Regions from separate parts of the Cellulosimicrobium sp. TH-20 genome, predicted to be linked through region 1. Evidence: predicted binding sites of a transcription regulator. Region 1 holds the regulator's gene; each other region holds the start of a gene.
The links. Region 1 encodes HrcA, which represses chaperone genes, less so after heat shock. Its sites were predicted from a motif close to TTNGCACTCGNNNNNNNCGAGTGCNAA; they were not measured.
Positions count from the first base shown of each region.

Region 1 (6,202 bases):
CGTCCTCGATGACGCGCAGGCCGGACTGGGTGCCGCCCGGCAGGTCGACCTGCGTCGCGTCGCCCGTGATGACCATGCGCGACCCGAAGCCGAGGCGCGTGAGGAACATCTTCATCTGCTCGGTGGTCGTGTTCTGCGCCTCGTCGAGGATGATGAACGAGTCGTTGAGGCTGCGCCCGCGCATGAACGCGAGCGGCGCGACCTCGATCGTGCCGGCCTCGATGAGCTTGGGGATCGAGTCCGGGTCGATCATGTCGTGCAGCGCGTCGTACAGCGGGCGCAGGTACGGGTCGATCTTCTCCGTCAGCGAGCCGGGCAGGAACCCGAGCCGCTCCCCCGCCTCGACGGCCGGGCGCGTGAGGATGATGCGGTTGACCTGCTTCGACTGCAGCGCCTGCACGGCCTTCGCCATCGCGAGGTACGTCTTGCCGGTGCCGGCGGGACCGATCCCGAACGTGATGGTGTTCGCGTCGATCGCCTCGACGTAGCGCTTCTGGCCCACGGTCTTGGGCCGGATCGTGCGGCCGCGGCTCGACAGGATGTTGAGCGTCAGCACCTCGGCCGGGCGCGACGCCGTCGCGGCGGTGAGCATCGCGATGGACCGCGTCACGACGTCGGCCGTGAGCTGGGTGCCGGCCTCGACGACCTCGACGAGCTCGTCGAGCAGGCGCGCGGCGAGCGCGACCTCCCCCGGAGGGCCGGCGACCGCGATCTCGTTGCCCCGCACGTGCACGTCGACGGCGGGGAACCCCTCCTCGACGGCCCGGAGCACGGAGTCGCGGCTACCGAGGAGCGCCACCATCGGCACGTGGTTCGGGATGACGATGCGGTGCTCGACCCGGTGCGACGAGGGGTCGGGTTCTCGGGACAGAGAGGTCATGAGCCGGCTTGCGCCGCTGCGCTCCTTCGGTCGGGCAGTGGGTCCGGGACGGCCACCGCCCCGCAGATCGCTTCCATCGTACCGAGCGCGGCCGGGCGTCACACGCGCTTTCGCGCAGGGCTCAGGCGGGCGACCAGCCGAGCTCGGCGCCCGCGATGACGTGGCCGTGCACGTGGAACACGCTCTGGCCGGCGCGCGGCCCCGAGTTGAAGATGAGCCGGAACTGGCCGTCGGCCAGGTCGCCCGCCACCTCGTCCGCCAGCGCGACGACGTCGCCGAGCAGCTCCGGGTCCGCCGCCGCGAGCTGGGCGATGTCGCCGTGGTGGTCACGCGGGACCACGAGCACGTGCACGGGCGCCTGCGGGTCGATGTCGCGGAACGCGATCGAGCGCTCGCTGGTCGCCACGACGTCGGCCGGCACCTCCCCCGCGACGATGCGGCAGAAGAGGCAGTCCGGGTCGGTGCGCAGGTCGGTGCTCGTCATGCCCCCGAGGCTAGACCACGCGTCCCGGCCACGCCCCAGCGGCCGAGCCGCTCCGCGAGCAGCGCCACGGCCACCGGGCCGGCGGTCGACGTGCGCAGCACGTGGGGCCCGAGCCGCGCCGCGACCGCGCCGGCCGCCGTGAGGTCGGCGAGCTCGCGGTCGGAGATCCCGCCCTCCGGGCCGACGACGACGAGCACCTCGGGCGCGGGCGCGCCGTCCGTGGCCGGACCGGCGGGCAGCCCGACGTCGGCGAGCGGCGTCGTCGCCTCCTCGTGCAGGACGATCGCCCGACCGCCCGCCGCGACGACGTCGACGACCCGCGCCGCGAGGCCGCGCGAGTCGAGCGCGACCTCGACGCGGGGCAGGCGCGCGCGCCGGGCCTGCTTGGTCGCCGTGCGGACGGTCGCGAGCCACCGCGCGCGGGACTTCGCCGCGCGCTCGCCGCGCCACACGACGACGGACCGCTCCGCCTGCCACGGCACGACCGCGTCGACGCCGATCTCCGTCGCCGCCTCGATCGCCATCTCGTCGCGGTCGCCCTTGGCGAGCGCCTGGACGAGCGTCACGACGACGTCCGGCGCCGGCTCGCGGTCCACCTCCTGCACGAGGAGCGTCACGCGGCCCGACTCGGCGTGCTCGACGACGCAGCGCAGCCGGAGCCCGTCGCCGTCGACGACGTCGACGCGCTCCCCCGCGCCGCGCCGCTGCACGACGCCCGCGTGCCGGCCCTCCGCGCCGTCGAGCACGTACCGGTCGCCGGGCGCGACGCCGTCGATCCCCGTCTCGGCGAGGAACACCGGAGCACTCATGCGCGCGCCCCGCTCAGCGGCCGGAGAGCTTGTCGCGCAGGCGCGAGAACACGCCCGGGTGCGCGGCGGCGAGCCGGGGCTCGGGCCGCTCCTCGCCGCGCAGCGCGGCGAGCGAGCGCAGGAGCTGCTCCTGCTCGGGGTCGAGGGCCGTCGGCACCTGGACCTCGATGTGCACGTTGAGGTCGCCGCGCCCGCTGCCGTGCAGGTGCCCGACGCCGAGGTTCTTCAGCGTGACGATCTGGTTCGGCTGCGTGCCGGGGCGCAGGTCGATCTCCTGGAGCCCGTCGAGCGTCTCCAGCTCGAGCACGGTGCCGAGGGCGGCCGCCGTCATGGGCACCTGGAGGGTGCAGTGCAGGTCGTCGCCGCGGCGCACGAACGTGTCGTGGTTGCGCTCGCGGATCTCGACGTACAGGTCGCCCGCGGGGCCGCCGGCCGGGCCGACCTCGCCCTGCGCGGTGAGCTTGATGCGCGTGCCCGTGTCGACGCCCGCCGGGACGTTGACCGTGATGCTGCGGCGGCTGCGCACGCGGCCCTCGCCCGAGCACTCCGCGCACGGCTCGGGGATGACCGTGCCGAAGCCCTGGCACGCGGCGCACGGCGCGCTCGTCATGACCTGGCCGAGGAACGAGCGCGCGACGCGCTGGACCGTGCCGCGGCCGTGGCACACCTCGCACGTGCGGGGCGAGGTGCCCGGACGGCAGCAGGTGCCGCCGCACGTGCCGCACACGACCGCCGTGTCGACCTGGAGCTCGCGCTGCGCGCCGAACGTCGCCTCGGAGAGGTCGATGTCGAGCCGCACGAGCGCGTCCTGGCCGCGGCGGGCGCGCGGGATCGGGCCCTGCTGCGCCTGGGCGCCGCCGAAGAACGTCTCGAAGATGTCCTGGAAGCCGAAGCCGCCGCCCATGGGGCCGCCGCCCCCGCCGCCGGGGGCGCTGGGGTCGACGCCGAGGTCGTACTGCTGGCGCTTCTCCGGGTTGGACAGCACCTCGTAGGCGCGCGCGACGTCCTTGAAGCGGTCGCCCGCCTCCTCGCCCGCGACGTCCGGGTGCAGCTCGCGCGCGAGCTTGCGGTACGCCTTCTTGATCTGGTCCTGGCTGGCGTCACGGGCCACGCCGAGGATCTCGTAGTAGTCGCTCACACGTCACTCTCTGCTGGTGCGGGTCGTGAGGCCGGCGCGGGGCCGGTCGGGAGGGGTCGGGGGTGGTCGTCGAGCGGGCCCGCCGCGGGCGGGGAGACCGCGGGGCTCACGTGCCGAGCACCCGTGACAGGTAGCGCGCGACCGCGCGCACCGCCGCGATGGTGCCGGGGTAGTCCATGCGGGTCGGCCCGATCGAGCCGACGAGCGCGACCGTGTCACCGTCGTTACCGTAACCGGTCGTCACGACGGAGGTCTCCGCGAGGCCCTCGAGCTGGGTCTCGCGACCGATCCGGACGCTCACGCCCGACTCGGCGGCCATCTCGGTGAGCAGCCCGAGCAGGACGACCTGCTCCTCGAGCGCCTCGAGGACGGGGCGCAGCGCGTGCTCGAACCGCATGCCCGCGCGCGCGAGGTTCGCCGTGCCCGCGAGGACGAGGCGCTCCTCGCTCTCCTCCGCGAGCGTCTGGGCGACGAGGTCGCCCACCGCGCGGACGAGCGGGGCGTCGTCGGGGTGGAAGCTCTCGGTCACGGCGGCGAGGCCGGGCGCGAGGTCCGTGAGGCGCTTGCCCGCGGCCGCGGCGTTGAGCCGCGCGCGCACCTCGACGAGCGTGCCCTCGTCCGGCAGGCTCGCGACCTCGAGCGTGCGCTGCTCGACGCGACCCGTGTCCGTGATGATGACGACGAGGAGCCGCGACTCGCCGACGGGCACGAGCTCGAGGTGGCGCAGGCCCGACCGGCTCAGCGACGGGTACTGCACGACGGCGACCTGGCCGGTGAGCTGGGCGAGCAGGCGCCCGGCGCGCGCGATGACGTCGTCGAGGTCCACGCCCTCGGACAGGAAGGTCTCGATGGCGCGCTTCTCCGGCGCGGACAGCGGCTTGACGCCCGAGAGGCGGTCCACGAAGAGCCGGTATCCCTTGTCCGTCGGGATCCGGCCCGCGGACGTGTGCGGCTGGGCGATGTACCCCGCGTCCTCGAGAGCCGCCATGTCGTTGCGGATCGTGGCGGGCGAGACGCCGAGGCTGTGGCGCTCGGTGAGCACGCGCGAACCCACGGGCTCGCGCGTGAGGACGTAGTCCTCGACGATGGCCCGCAGCACCTCGAGCCGGCGCTCCTCGCTCACGTCCACCTCCCGCGTGCCGCACCGTCGCCGCCCGGGCGGGCGTGCGGGAGTCGGCACTCTCGACCTCCGAGTGCCAATCCTACGCGTCCGCGCGGCCCGTCCGGCGGTCCTCCGCTCGTCGCGAACGCAGGTCAAGGAGGCCGACGACGAGCGCGACCGCGACGAGGCCGATCGTCACCAGGAGCGCCCGCCCGGTCGCGTCCGCGGCCGAGTCGCCGCTCGCGAGCCCGCCGTAGTAGACGGACAGGACCACGGAGATCCCGACGGCCGACCCGATGCGCTGACCGAGCTGCAGCATGCTGCCCGCCACCCCGGCCCGGCTCACCGGCACCTCGGACAGCGTGAGCGTCTGGTTCGGCGCGATGACCGTCCCGCTGCCCGCGCCCGCGACGAGCAGAGCGACCGCGAGCGCCGGGCCGACGGCGCCCGGGTCGTCCCCGAGCGTGCGCACGACGACCTCCGCCGCGACCACCCCCACGAGCACGAGCACGACGCCGCCGACGACGAGCTCGCGGCCCCAGCGCGCGACCCAGCGGCCCGAGAACCACGCCGACACGCCCGACGCGACCGCGAACGGCGTGCCGACGAGCCCTGCCTGGAGCGGCGTGTACCCCAGCTCGTCCTGGAGGTAGAGCGTGACGACGAGGAAGATGCCCGTGAACCCGGCGAAGTACGCGAGGCCGAGCAGCGCGCCGTTGCGGAAGGACCCGAGCCCCACGACCTGCGGGTCGAGCACGGCCTCGCCCGTGCGCCGCTGGTAGCGCCGCTCCCACCCGACGGCGGCCACCACGGCGGCCGCTGCCGGCACGAGCCACCACCAGCGCGACGCGTCGTCGCCGCGGCCGGTCGTCGTGACGAACGGCATCATCACGCCGAGGGTCGCGGCGCCGAGCAGGCCCAGCCCGACGAGGTCCAGCCGGCGCGGCCCGCGCGCCGCGCCCGAGCCGGTGCGCGGCGGCCCGGGCACGAGGCGCCACGCGAAGGGCAGGAGCACGGCGACGACGGGGATGTTCACGAGGAACACCCACCGCCACCCCGTCTCCGGGCCCGCCGCGGCGATGATGAGCCCGCCCAGCAGGGGCCCGAGCGCCGTCGAGACGCCGATGGTCGCGCCGAACATGCCGAACGCGCGCCCGCGCTCGTACCCGCGGAACTGCTGCTGGATGAGACCGACGACCTGCGGGTTGAGGACGCCCGCGCTCACGCCCTGGAGCAGGCGCGCGACGCCGAGCCACGTGTCGGTCGGCGCGAGCCCGGACGCGAGGCTCATGAGCGCGAAGCCCACGAGGCCCGCGATGAAGAGCGGTCGTCGTGCGCCCGCGTCGCCCAGGCGCCCGGCGGGCACCAGCGCGAGCCCGAACGCGAGCGTGTAGCCGGCGACGACGAGCTGGAGCTGGGTCGGGCCCGCGTCGAGCGACGACTCGATCGACGGCAGGGCCACGTTGACGATCGACACGTCGAGCGTCGTGATGAAGCCCACCGCGAGGCAGACCGGCAGCACGCGCCAGCGGTTCGGGTCCGGCTCCGCGCGCTGCTGGCTCATCGGTCCGTGGTACCACCCCGCGCCGGGGGCGCGCGCGCCGGGAGCCGCCGTGCGCGGCCGGGCCGGGCGCCCGGGACCTCCCCGCGGGAGGCCGATCCCGCGACGCACGGGGCGATCTCGGTGGTGAGCGGCAGACGCTGGCCTAGGGTGACGCCGTGTCCTTCGACCGCTACGGCTCCGACGTCCTCGGCGGCACGCCCGCCCCCACCCACCACCGCGCGCGGC
Region 1 is NZ_CP020857.1:2,435,127-2,441,328, reverse strand. It holds gene B8281_RS10730 (PhoH family protein) at 1-880, opposite strand, end outside; gene B8281_RS10725 (HIT domain-containing protein) at 1,002-1,364, opposite strand; gene B8281_RS10720 (16S rRNA (uracil(1498)-N(3))-methyltransferase) at 1,361-2,173, opposite strand; gene dnaJ (molecular chaperone DnaJ) at 2,187-3,311, opposite strand; gene hrcA (heat-inducible transcriptional repressor HrcA) at 3,418-4,434, opposite strand; gene B8281_RS10705 (MFS transporter) at 4,514-5,977, opposite strand; gene B8281_RS10700 (DUF3097 domain-containing protein) at 6,133-6,202, shown strand, end outside.

Region 2 (6,202 bases), 1.5 Mb from region 1:
AGGCGGCCTGGATCTGCGCGTCGGTGACGGGCTCGTCCGAGAACGCGTGCGTGGTGTGCGCCGCGCGGAACAGGCGGTCCGCGGCCTGCGCGTCGATCGCGAGCTGGTCGGCCTGCTCGCTCGGCGCGGCAGAGGACTCGATGAGGGTGTCGGTGCTCATGACTGGGACAAACAGTTGAACCCTTGATCATCTTCCGAACAGACGGTGTGACGTGCGCGACACGGACGGTCCGGCCCCCGCGCGCGACTACCCTGGACGCCATGGTCCCCACTGCTCCCGCGAGCTCCGGCGAGCCCCTGGTGCTCGGCATCGAGACGTCCTGCGACGAGACGGGCGTGGCGCTCGTCCGCGGTCGCGAGCTGCTCGTCGACACGGTCGCGAGCTCCATGGACGAGCACGCGCGCTACGGCGGGATCATCCCCGAGGTCGCCTCGCGCGCCCACCTCGAGGCGATGATCCCCACGCTCGAGCGCACGCTCGGCACGGCCGACGTCGACCTCTCCGAGGTGGACGCGATCGCCGTGACCGCCGGGCCGGGGCTCGTCGGCCCGCTGACCATCGGCGCCTCGGCGGCGAAGGCCCTCGCGCTGGCGCTCGGCAAGCCGCTCTACGGCGTGAACCACGTGATCGGCCACGCCGCCGTCGACGAGCTCGTGCACGGCGCGTTCCCCGAGCGCGTCATGGCGCTCGTCGTGTCCGGCGGGCACAGCTCGCTCCTGCTCGTGGACGACGTCGCGACGGCCGTCACCGAGCTCGGCTCGACGCTCGACGACGCCGCGGGCGAGGCGTTCGACAAGGTCGGGCGCCTGCTCGGCCTGCCGTACCCCGGCGGCCCGCACATCGACCGCCTCGCGCGCGAGGGCGACCCCACGGCGATCCGGTTCCCGCGGGGCCTCACCGCGCGCAAGGACCAGGAGAAGCACGCGTACGACTTCTCGTTCTCGGGCCTCAAGACGGCCGTCGCGCGCTGGGTCGAGGCCCGCCAGGACGCGGGGGAGGAGATCCCCGTGCACGACGTCGCCGCCTCCTTCGCGGAGTCCGTCGCCGACGTGCTCACCGCGAAGACCATCGCCGCGTGCGAGCGGCACGGCGTCTCGACGCTCGTCGTCGGCGGCGGGTTCAGCGCGAACTCCCAGCTGCGCGACATGGCCGCGGAGCGCTGCGCGGAGGCGGGCATCGAGCTGCGCATCCCGCCGATCCGCTACTGCACCGACAACGGGGCGATGATCGCCGCGCTCGGCTCGGCCGTCGTGCGGGCGGGCGTCGCGCCGTCGAGCCTGGACATCGGCGTCGACTCGTCGATGCCGCTCACCGTCACGCACGTGTGACGGCCCGGCCGGGTCACAGGGGCCGGCCGGCCCGCATCTCGGCGACGAGCGAGCGCACGACGGCGTCCAGCTCACCCCCGTGGCGGCGCGCCACCGCGCGCTGCCGCTGGTAGGACGCACCGCGCCGCACGATGGTGCGCACGCCGTCGAGCTCGTCGAGGCAGCCGAGGCGCGCCGCGACGGGCTCGAGCTCGACGAGCAGCCGCCCCACGGCGTCGGTCACGAGCTCCTCGTTGCCCTCGCGGTCGAGGATGATGATCGCGTCCATGCCGTAGCGCGCCGAGCGCCACTTGTTCTCCTGCGCGTACCACGGCGGGATGCTCGGCAGCTCGCGCCCCTCGTCGAGCATCGTCGAGAAGTGCTCGACGAGGCAGTGCGTGAGCGCGGCCAGCGCCAGGAGCTCGGAGATGTTCGTGACGCCGTCGCAGATGCGCGTCTCGAGCGTGCCGAACTGCGGCGCGGGCCGCAGGTCCCACCGGACCTCGTCGAACGCGTCGATGACGCCGGTGTGCAGCATGTCGGCGACGTAGCCCTCGAGCTCCTCCCACGTCCCGAACTGGAACGGCAGGCCCGCGGTCGGCAGCTGCTGGAACATCAACGCGCGGTTCGACGCGTAGCCGGTGTCCTTGCCGCCCCAGAACGGCGAGCTCGCCGAGAGCGACTGGAGGTGGGCGAACGTCGTGAGCATCGCGCGCTGGATCGGCAGCACCTTGGCGCGGTCCTCGATGCCGACGTGCACGTGCACGCCGTAGATGAGCATCTGCCGCCCCCACCACTGGGTGCGGTCGATGAGCGTGGTGTAGCGCTGCTTGTCGGTGACCTTCTGCTGCGCCCAGCGCGCGAACGGGTGCGTGCCCGCGCTCATGAGCTCGACGCGCAGCGGGTCCGTCACGGCGCGCAGCTCCTCGACCGAGCGCTGCAGGTCGCGGCCGGCCTCGCCCACCGTGCGGCACACGCCGCTCACGACCTCGACCGTGTTGAGCAGGAGCTCCTGCTTGATCGACGGGTGCGGGCCGCCGTCGGCCGGGCGCACGGCGTCGAGCACGGTCTGCGCGACCTGCCGCAGGTCGCCGGAGTCGGCGTCGACGAGCGCGAGCTCCCACTCGAGCCCGACGGTCGAGCGCTCCGAGCGCGCGAAGGGGATCGCCGTGCGGCGCGGCAGGGCGCTCACCGGGGCCCGTCCTGCCCGGCGCCGGCCGGGGGAGCGGAGAGCGGCTCGACGACGAGCACCTGCTGGGAGCCGCCGACGCGCGTGAGGACGATCGTCGCCGTCGCGTCGCCCGTGAGGGCGAGCTGCCGGCGGAGCTGCTCCGGCGTGACGGCCGTGCCCCGCTTCTTGATCGTCAGACGACCCACGCCGCGCTCGCGCAGGTAGGAGCGCAGCCGCTTGAGGCCGAACGGCATGGTGTCGAGCACGCGGTAGCCGCGCGCGAGCCCGTCCGCGAGCCCCGTCGCGTCGAGCGGCGCGGGGGAGTCGGTGGTCACGTACGCGATGGTCCGGTCGAGCAGGCGGCCGCCCAGCCCGCGCGCCGCGTGGGCGACGAGCCCCGCCCGGATCACGGCGCCGTCGGGCTCGTAGAGGTACTGCCCGACGGCGCCCACCTCGGGCACCACGTCCGCGTCGCCCGGGCGGTGGGCGATCCGTCGGGTCGTGGTGCGCGCGGTCCCGTCGGGCCCGGTCCACGACGACAGGACGAGCGCCGACCGGCCCGGTCCCTCGGGCGCGAGCGGGCCGAACCAGAGCCCGGCCTCCACGACGTCCCCGTCGACCGACACCCACTCGGTCTCGGCGTCCTCGGGCAGGCCGGCGTGCGGGATGCCCGGGCCGACCTTGATCCCGACCGCGGGCACACGCTCGCGCAGCGCCCACACCGCGTCGAGCGGTGGGGCGTAGGCCTTCGGGTCGAACACGCGCGTGCCGGCGCGGGTGCGGCGCGCCGGGTCGGCGTACACGCCCTCGATCCGCTCGCCCTCCAGGTCGAGCGCGAGCCCGTCGCCGTGGCGCACCTCGGCCTCGGGGAAGTGGCGCAGGTTGACGGTCGCGATCGCCGCGGTGAGCTCGTCGACGTCGGTCGCGAGCACCTCGAGCTCCGCGGCGGCGAACGCGAGCGCGTCGACGCCGATCCCGCTCGTGAGGTCCGCGACGCGCCGGATCCCCGCCTCCTGGTACCGCCGGGCGTGCAGGCCCGCGACGACGAGCCGGCTCGCCTGCTCCAGCCCCGCCTGCGTGAAGAGCATGCCGTCGGCGAACGCGCCGAGCTTGCCGTGCGCCGCGGCGCGCAGGCGGGACTGGGTGAGGGCCGCGGCGGCCAGGTCCGGGTCGACGCCCTTCGCGCGCAGCCCTGCCGCGAGCACGAGCGCCTGCTGCTCGTCGTACGGCGGGAGCGCGCCGAGCAGGGCCCAGCCCTCGGGGCTGAGCAGCTTGGTGAGCGTGGCGGCGTCCATGGCGTCGATCCTTCCACGGGGGCCGGGGACCACGCGCAGCCGGGGCCCGGTCGTCCGCAGGACGGACGTTGGCACTCGCCTTGACCGAGTGCTAACCGGGACCTAGATTTGAGACGTGCCGCCACCGCTCGCGGAGGCGGCACCACGTGCGACCAGGCTGTCCGGCACCCGCGACGACGGCCAGCCGGTGCGCTCGACCCATCCGTTGCAGTTCTCACCGCGAAAGGGGAGGTCCGACGTGTCGGTCCCCATCAAGCCGCTCGAGGACCGGATCGTCGTGAAGGCCCTCGAGGCCGAGACCACGACCGCATCCGGCCTGGTCATCCCGGACACCGCCAAGGAGAAGCCCCAGGAGGGCGAGGTCCTGGCCGTCGGTCCGGGCCGTGTCGACGACAACGGCAACCGCGTCCCGCTCGACGTGACCGTCGGCGACAAGGTCATCTACAGCAAGTACGGCGGCACCGAGGTCAAGTACGGCGGCGAGGACTACCTCGTCCTGTCCGCGCGCGACATTCTCGCCGTGGTGGTCGGCTGACGCCGACCCGGTTCAGCAGCAGGGCCCCGCGACCGTCGGTCGCGGGGCCCTGCTGCGTTCCGTGGCCGGTCGCCCCACCGGTGGTCCCACGGGTCGTGCGCACGTGCGCCCGGTACGACGTCGGACCGGGGCCGTGCAGGTCTGCTGGTGGCGCGGAGGCACCGAGGTGGTGCCCGGGGAGAGGGTGCGTCAGCCGGTGCGGCGGGCGCCGCCCGCGAGGATGGCGGCGCGCTCGTCCTCGCTCAGGCCGCCCCACACCCCGTACGGCTCGCGCACGCGGAGCGACTGCTCGCGGCACTGCATCATCACGGGGCACGAGTGGCAGATCGCCTTCGCGGCCTCCGCTCGCCGTCGTCGCGTCGAGCCGCGTTCACCCTCGGGGTGGAAGAACAACGTGTCGTCCGCGTCGCGGCACGAACCCTGGTACTGCCATTCCCACAGCTCCATGACGGGCCCGGGGAGCCTCGAGATCTCTGCCATGCCGAACAACCTACAAGCGTTGCAAGACTTGTTCAAGTCCCCTGTGAGGAAAAAGTGAACGGGCAGGTTGAACCGCTCGTGGAGCGGTGCGAGGGGGGTCAACCGCGTCGGCCGCTCCCGGCGCGCTGACGCGATCGGCTGCGCCTGGCGCGTTTGCGCGTGCAGCGAACAAATACGGCGCGGGTGTGGCGCGAAGGGTGCACGACTGTGACCTCTACGAGGTGGCGAGACGGGTGCCCGCTCGGCAGAATCGATCCATGACCTCAGTCCGGTCCGCCCCCGACCCCGAGGGAGCCCGACCGAGCATGACCTCGTCTCCCGGCCTCGCCGTCGCCGCCGTCGCGCGCCGGCTCGGCGTCGCGCCCGCGACCCTGCGCACCTGGGACCGTCGCTACGGCCTCGGCCCCTCGCAGCACCGGGCCGGCTCCCACCGGCGCTACACGGACGACGACGTCGCTCGCCTCGTCGTGATGCGCCGCCTCACGCTCGACGGCGTCGCGCCCGCCGACGCGGCCCGCGCCGCGCTCGCCGCCGACGAGGAGGAGCTCGCCGCGAACCGCGGCGCGATCTCCTTCGACGACCGCGGCGCCGACGGCGCGGGCGACCTCGACGCCGACGAGCCCGAGGCCGACGACGAGGCGCCCGAGCCGCCGCCGTCGCGCCCGTTCCTGCGCGCCGTCCCCGGGGGCGAGCCCGCACGCACCGCGGGGCCCCGTCCGGTCGGCGTCCGCGAGGGGCCGCGGCCCACGCGCGTCTCCGACGTCGTCGACGCCGCGATCGCCTACGACCAGCGTGCGTGCGACCGGCTGCTGCGCATCCCGACGGGCGGCGACCCGGCCGCGTGGTGGTCCGACCTCGTCGAGCCCGCGCTCGAGCGCCTGGCCGAGCGCACCGTGCTCGCCGGCCCCGGCGAGGTGCCCGAGGTCGTGCTCGCGAACGCGACGCTCGTCGCGCTGCGCGAGTACACGCAGGCGAGCGAGGACGCGATCGTGGCCGCCGGAGGGCCGCCCCGGAACCACCCGAGCCGCATGCGGCGGATCGTGCTCGTGTTCGCGGCGCCCGACGAGCCGCTCCCGCTGGCCGCGCACGCGCTCGCCGCGTCGCTCGCCTCGCACGGCGCGATGGCGCGCATCGTCACCGGGCCCGCGAACGTGCACCGCACGCTCGAGATCGTGACGATGGTGCGGCCGTCCGCCGTGGCGATGGTGACCACGCAGGCGCGTCCCGACCTGGGCATCGTGCACGCCGCGCACGACGCGAACCCGAGCCTGCCGTTCTTCGTGGGTCTCCCGAGCGACCAGGCCGCGGAGGAGCTCCCGCTCGCCGCGACCGTCCACCGGGTGCGCAGCTTCACGGGCCTCCTGCACGAGCTCCTCGCCGTCGTGCGCTGAGCCGTCCGCGGGACCGCCCGGC
Region 2 is NZ_CP020857.1:3,908,615-3,914,816, reverse strand. It holds gene B8281_RS17440 (malonic semialdehyde reductase) at 1-160, opposite strand, end outside; gene tsaD (tRNA (adenosine(37)-N6)-threonylcarbamoyltransferase complex transferase subunit TsaD) at 262-1,329, shown strand; gene B8281_RS17430 (glutamate--cysteine ligase) at 1,343-2,500, opposite strand; gene B8281_RS17425 (SAM-dependent methyltransferase) at 2,497-3,774, opposite strand; gene groES (co-chaperone GroES) at 4,013-4,309, shown strand; gene B8281_RS17415 (WhiB family transcriptional regulator) at 4,499-4,789, opposite strand; gene B8281_RS17410 (MerR family transcriptional regulator) at 5,047-6,180, shown strand.
Region 2: a site for HrcA is predicted at 3,843-3,869, ahead of groES (co-chaperone GroES). Genes of this name have one in related genera too.

Region 3 (6,202 bases), 680 kb from region 1:
GCGAGGTTGAACGCGAAGACGGCGTCGGCGGTGCGGCCCGGCTCGAGCGCGGTCCACTGGAGCGCGACGGCGTACTCCCCCAGCCGCGTGTCCAGCGCGGGCGTGTCGACGGCCGCGTCCGTCGCCGGGATCGCCTCGGAGACGATCGGCCCGTGGAGCGTCGAGCGGACCTCGATCTCGATGTCGTCGCCCCCGGCGACGCGCAGCGTCTCGGTGCGGGACTCCAGCGGGACCCACTCGTCGCCGCGGAGGTAGGTGTCGTCGCGCACGCGCTCGACGAAGAAGTCGGTGACGTCGGCGCCCATGTTCGTCAGGCCCCAGGCGAGCTGGGCGTTGTGCCCGATGACCACGCCGGGGAAGCCGGCGAACGAGAAGCCCGCGACGTCGAACCCGCACGCCGGGGAGACCTCGTTGCAGTGCAGCCCCACCTGCGCCCAGATACCGGGTGCCCCGAGGGCGAGGTGCGGGTCGTTCGCGAGGATCGGCTTGCCCGACGCCGTGTGCTCGCCGGAGACGACCCACGAGTTCGAGCCGGTGCCCTCGCCGCGCCCGATGAGCACGGGGACGGCGCCGAGCGCGCGGTCCGCGGCCTCGAGCGCGGCCTGGAGGTGGTCGGAGCCGTACTCCGCACGGGCCTGCGGACCGAGGTCCAGCGCGACCTGCTGCGGGTTCTCCAGCTCGCCGGGGTCGAGGATCGGCGCGTTGAGCTCGGACGGGTAGGCGGGGAACAGCTCCGCCACGCGCGCCGTGTCCTGGAGCGTGCCGTAGGCCAGCGCGCGGTCGAGCTCGTCGTCGTAGTTGCCGCGCAGGTCCCAGGCCATCGCCTTGAGCCACGCGAGCGAGTCGACCGGGTCCCAGGGCTCGGGCTCGGCGACGTCGACCTGCAGCCCCAGCACCGTGTACTCGAGCGCGATCTCCGACGGGCTGCGGTCCTCCAGGTAGGCGTTCACGCCCTCCGCGTACGCCTGCAGGTACGCCTTCGTCTCGGGGGAGACGACGTCCCACTCCTCCTCCGCGACCTGGCGCCAGCCGAACGTGCGCGTCACGGTGTCGGCGGCGATCGCGTCCGGGTTGTCGCCGACGAGCTCGGCGAGCCGCCCCGACGTGACGTGCCGGCGGTAGTCCATCTCGAAGAAGCGGTCCTGCGCCTGGACGTAGCCCTGGGCGCGGAAGAGGTCCTCGGGGGTGTCGGCGTAGATCTGCGGCACGCCCTGGGCGTCGCGCAGCACGGTCACCTCGCTGCCGAGGCCGGGCACGGAGATCTCGCCGGACGCCTGCGGGAGCGGGCGCCGGACGGTGACCACGACGAACGCGGCACCTGCGACGAGCGCGACGACGAGCAGTGCCGCCACGCCGATCAGGACGCGCCGTCGCGTGGACCGGCGACGGCGCCGCGGCGGGGCCGCGGCCTCGCCCGGGGTCGCGGGGTCGGCACCGGTGGCGGGGTCACCGGCGGGGGCCTCGGCGGGTTCGTGCGCAGACACGGATGCGAGACTACCCCGGCCCTGCCCGGGCGCCGGTCCGCGTATGATTAGCACTCGGAAGTTTCGAGTGCCAGGCGGTGTTGACACCGTCGACCAGGCCGAGACCGTCCCGATCCCGACCCGCCGGTGGCCGCCTCGACGGCCGTCTCGTGAACGAGGAGAACCCGTGCCCACCTACGCCTACACCTGCACCGCCTGCGGTCACGCCTTCGACATCCACCAGTCGTTCAGCGACGACGCCCTCACGGTGTGCCCCGAGTGCTCGGGCCGCCTGCGCAAGGTGTTCTCCTCCGTGGGCGTGACGTTCAAGGGTTCCGGCTTCTACCGCACGGACTCGCGGTCCGGCGGGAAGACGTCGACGGCGCCCGCCGCCTCGACGTCCAGCACGTCCTCGTCCTCGTCGTCGTCGGCGGGGTCGTCCTCGTCGTCGGGCGGCACGGGCTCGGGCGGCGCGTCGAGCAGCTCTGCCGCGTCGTCCTGACCTGACGCGGCGCCGTCGGGTCGCTCTCCCCTGACGCGCCCGGGCTCCGTCGTGGCACCGCACCGGTGCGCGGCCGACCACAGCGGGTCGGTCGGCTCACGGTGCGCGGCCCGCGTGCCGCGTCGTCCACAGACCGCCGCGCACCGCGGCCACCGGCTCGCCGCGCGCGGCTACGGTCGCGCCATGCCTCGCTCCTCCCGCCCGCCCGACCCGTCAGCCCACCCCGGCCGCGCCGCCGCCCGACGGCGGCTGCTGCACGGCCTGTGGTGGCGGTCCCGGTTCGTGGTCGCCGCGCTGTGCTGCGGGCTCGCCGCGTCGGTCGTCGTCGGTGCGCTGCGGCCCCCACCCCCGCCGACGGCTCCCGCCGTCGTGACGGCCCGCGCCGTGCCGCCCGGCACCACGCTCGCGGCACCCGACGTGCGGGTGGACCACGTCCCGGCCTCCCTCCTGCCCGCCGGGGCACCGGCCCGGGCCGACGACGTCGTCGGACGCCGCGCGACCGTCGCCCTGCCGGAGGGCACGCTCCTCCAGGACGGCCTCGTCGGCGGAGGAGAGCTCGCCGCCGGGGCGCCCGACGGGACCGTGGTCGCCCCCGTCCGGCTCGACCCGGGCGTCGCCGCGCTCCTCGAGCCGGGCGACCGCGTCGACCTGCTGGCCGCGGGCGACCCCGCGCTCGCCCCGGCACCCACGGAACCCGCGGAGACGGGGTCCGCTCCCCCGGACGACCCGTACCTGGCCCGCGCCGCGGTCGTCGTGCCGGCACCCGAGCCCGACGACGGCGGCGGCCTGCTCGGCACCGGTGGGTCAGGCTCCGACGTCGTGACCCTCGTCGCGGTGCGCCCCGAGGAGGCCGTCCGGCTGGCGGCGCGGTCCGGGCACGCCCCGGTCACGGCCGTCCTGGTCCCGTGACGACTCCGTGAGACCGCCGACCCGCCGGGCGAAGCCGTTGCCGGTCGCCGCGCCCGTTGGCAGGATCACGCGTGCACGTGTCGTGGCGCCGCCGCCACGCGTGCCCGTCGACAGGAGAGGGAAGCAGCACATGAAGGGCGTGTTCCAAGGGTTCAAGGAGTTCGTGCTCCGCGGCAACGCGATCGACCTGGCGGTCGGCGTCGTCATCGGGGCCGCGTTCTCCGGGGTCGTCACGGCGATCGTCGAGGACTTCATCAACCCCCTCATCGGGGCGATCTTCGGCAAGCCCGACCTCACCGGCCTGTGGGACATCACGCTGCGCGCGGGGAACGAGGCGAAGGACATCCCGCCCTCCGTCATCTCCGTCGGCGGGGTCCTCAACGCGATCCTCCAGTTCCTCATCATCGCCGTCGCCCTCTACTTCGTCATCGTCCTGCCGATGAACAAGCTCGCGGAGCGCCGCAAGAAGGACGAGGAGCCCGAGCCCGAGGCACCTGCCGAGGACGTGCGCGTGCTCCAGGAGATCCGCGACCTTCTCGCCGCCCAGGCCGGCAGCGGCCCCGGCGCGGCGCCCGGCGGGACGACGCCCGGCGGGCCGACGCCCCCGCGGCACCTCTGACGCCGCTCAGCCGGTCGCCCGGCGAGCCGTCAGTGGCGCCCGTAGTGGGGCGGCACGTCGCCCAGCAGGCGGTCGTCGTTCTCGCCCGGCACGCCGCGGCGGGGGGCTGACTCGTCGCCCCAGCCCTCGGCCCGCTCGTCGGCGCTCGTGCCGGGCACCACCGTGCTCTCGGTCCCCCGCCGCACGGCCCGCCGCGGACGCCGACGGCGCCCGGCCTCGGGCTCGGGACGGTCGCGCCCGTCGTCGGGTAGGTGCGACGGGTTGGGGCTCGGGTCGGCGGTCGTGCTCACGCGTCCCATGGTCCCACCGGCGGGGTTACAGGTCCTCGTCGCCGTGCTGCTCGTCGTCGTCGAGCACCGGCACGACGACGATCCGGTCGCCCCCGCCCGTCTGCGCGACGCCGCCCGTCTCCGGGAGCCGCGCGTCGCGCACGGCCTGCACGACCCGCCGGATGCGCTCGGCCTCCTTGGCGGGGTCGAGGAACGCGGCGGCGGACCAGACCTGCGCGACCGTCCAGCCGATGCGCTCGAGCCGCTCGGCGACCTGCCGGTCGCGCACGCGGACGCTGCGCTCGGCGACGTAGGCCGCGTCGTCGGTGAGGACGGCGACGAGGAGCTCGCCGGGCAGGTCCGGGTGGCCGACGACGAGCGGGATGCGGTCGCCGTCGCCGATGCCGTAGTCGGTCTCGACGACGAGCCCCGCGCGCCAGAGCCGCTCGGCGAGGTCCAGGACGAGCCGGTCGGGGCTGCCGCCGAGGTCGACGCCGTTGCCCAGCGTGACCTGGTCGGCGGCGCCGCTGCGCTGCTCGGCCAGGTCGAGCACCTCGGCGAGCAGCCGGGCGCCCGCGCCGCGCAGTCGCTCCGGGTCGAGGTCGCCCGCCGTGAAGCACGAGACGACGTGGAGACGCCGGCGTGTCGCCCCGACGGCGTCGAGCAGCATGGCCTCGGCGCCCGGGGTGTTGAGGATGCCGAACCGGTGCAGCACGCGGCCGTGCGGGGTCTTCCCGAAGCCGACGGACAGCACGATCGTGTCGCGCACGAGCCCGGCGACGCCGGAGACGTCCGCGACGACGACCGGCTCCGCGCGGGCGCCGGAGAAGAACCCGGCGAGCGCCGGGTTCTGCCGGACCTCGACGAGGAGCGCGTCGCGGATGCGGTCGGCGTGCAGGGGCGTGACGGTGACGATCGCGAGGGACTCGTCCGGCCGGGTGAGCGCGTGCTCGATCGCGACCTCGACGACGCGGTCGACCTCGGCCTGCGTGCTCTCGACCGCGCCGGACGCCGTGTCGGGCATCCCGGCGCCGTCGACGACGTCGAGCTGGACGAGGACCTCCGCGCGCGGCAGCGGCGACGGGCGCAGGACGCCCGCGTAGCCGTGCTCGGCGAGGAACGTGGTGACGAACGGGTCGCGTCGCGAGCCGTCGGCGAGCAGCGCGACCGTGGGCAGGAGCTCGGCGAGCTCGCGCACGGTGTCCGTGGACGCCGCCCGCGGGTCGCCGACGGCGACGACCTGGCGCCCGCGCGCGAGCGCCGACAGCACGAGCTCGACGGGCGTGTGCTCGATCGCGTCGAGCACCACGAGGTCGACGGTGCGGGTCGCCGGCACGAGGTGCGGGACGAGCGTCGGCGTGGCGACGAGCACGGGGCGCAGCCGGCGCAGCACGGCCGGGTGCTGCTCCGCCGTCTCGCGCAGGCTCACGAGCCGCCCTTCGAGCAGCTCGGTGAAGAGGGCCTCCGCCTCGTCACGGTGCTCGCGCATCGCGGTCCCGAGGTGGTCGCGGACCGCCGCCCGGACGGGCGCCGCGAGGGACGCGACGTGCGCGCGGTCGAGCTCGCGGAACCGGCGCGCGAGCGCGTCGAGGCCCGCGCCGTCCTGCCCGGCGAGCGCCTGGTCCTGCGCGAGGATCTGCTCGAACACCGAGCTCCACCAGGCGAGCTCGAGCTCGGGGCCCACCTCGTCGGGCTCGACGCGGCGCGCCGCGAGGTCGGTGAGGAGCTCGCCGAGGCCGAGGTCGGTGAGCCGGTGCTGGATCGCGGTCCGCGCCGGGAGCGCGTCGAGCGCGGCGGCGTCCTCCGCGAGCGCGTCGAGGCGGGCGGCGAGCGCGTCGAGCGGCATGTCGAGCAGCCCGCCGCCCGCAGGCGTGCCCGCGAGCACCGGCTCCAGCTCCTCGGCGTCGATGCGGACGGCCTCGTGCGTGTCCTCGATGGCCGACAGCCCCTCGGGCAGCACGGGCCAGCCGCCACGGGGGCACTGCTCCTGCCAGACGGCGCGCTGCGCCTGGACCTCGACGAGCGCGGCGTGCAGGTCGGGCACGCGGACGCCCGGCCGCACCATGTCGCGCGCCTGACGACGCAACCGGCGACGCGCGAACCAGCCCATCTCGATCCCGTGCTGCTCGCGCCACTGCTTCGTCGCGGTCGCCTCCACCATGTCCTGCGCGGTGCGCTCGAAGATGAGCGGCTGGAACACGTCGAGCGTCCCGCGCATCCCGCCGAGCATCGTGAGCTGGTCGCCCCACTGGCGGAGCGTCGTCGCGGTGGTGAGCCCGGTGCGCTCCGCGACCTGCTCGACCTGCGCGCGCAGCTGCGGGAGCGTGTGGGCGCGCAGCCGCTCCACGCGCACGAGGGCGTCGTGCGCCTCCTGCGGCGTGGTGAGCGCCGCGCCGTACCAAGGGGTCGACGTCGCGCGGGCGGTGAAGGCGCCGAGCAT
Region 3 is NZ_CP020857.1:1,753,696-1,759,897, reverse strand. It holds gene B8281_RS07870 (penicillin acylase family protein) at 1-1,361, opposite strand, end outside; gene B8281_RS07865 (FmdB family zinc ribbon protein) at 1,651-1,965, shown strand; gene B8281_RS07860 (SAF domain-containing protein) at 2,149-2,874, shown strand; gene mscL (large conductance mechanosensitive channel protein MscL) at 3,005-3,493, shown strand; gene B8281_RS07850 (hypothetical protein) at 3,523-3,783, opposite strand; gene B8281_RS07845 (hypothetical protein) at 3,809-6,202, opposite strand, start outside.
Region 3: a site for HrcA is predicted at 1,532-1,558, ahead of B8281_RS07865 (FmdB family zinc ribbon protein). Genes of this name have one in related genera too.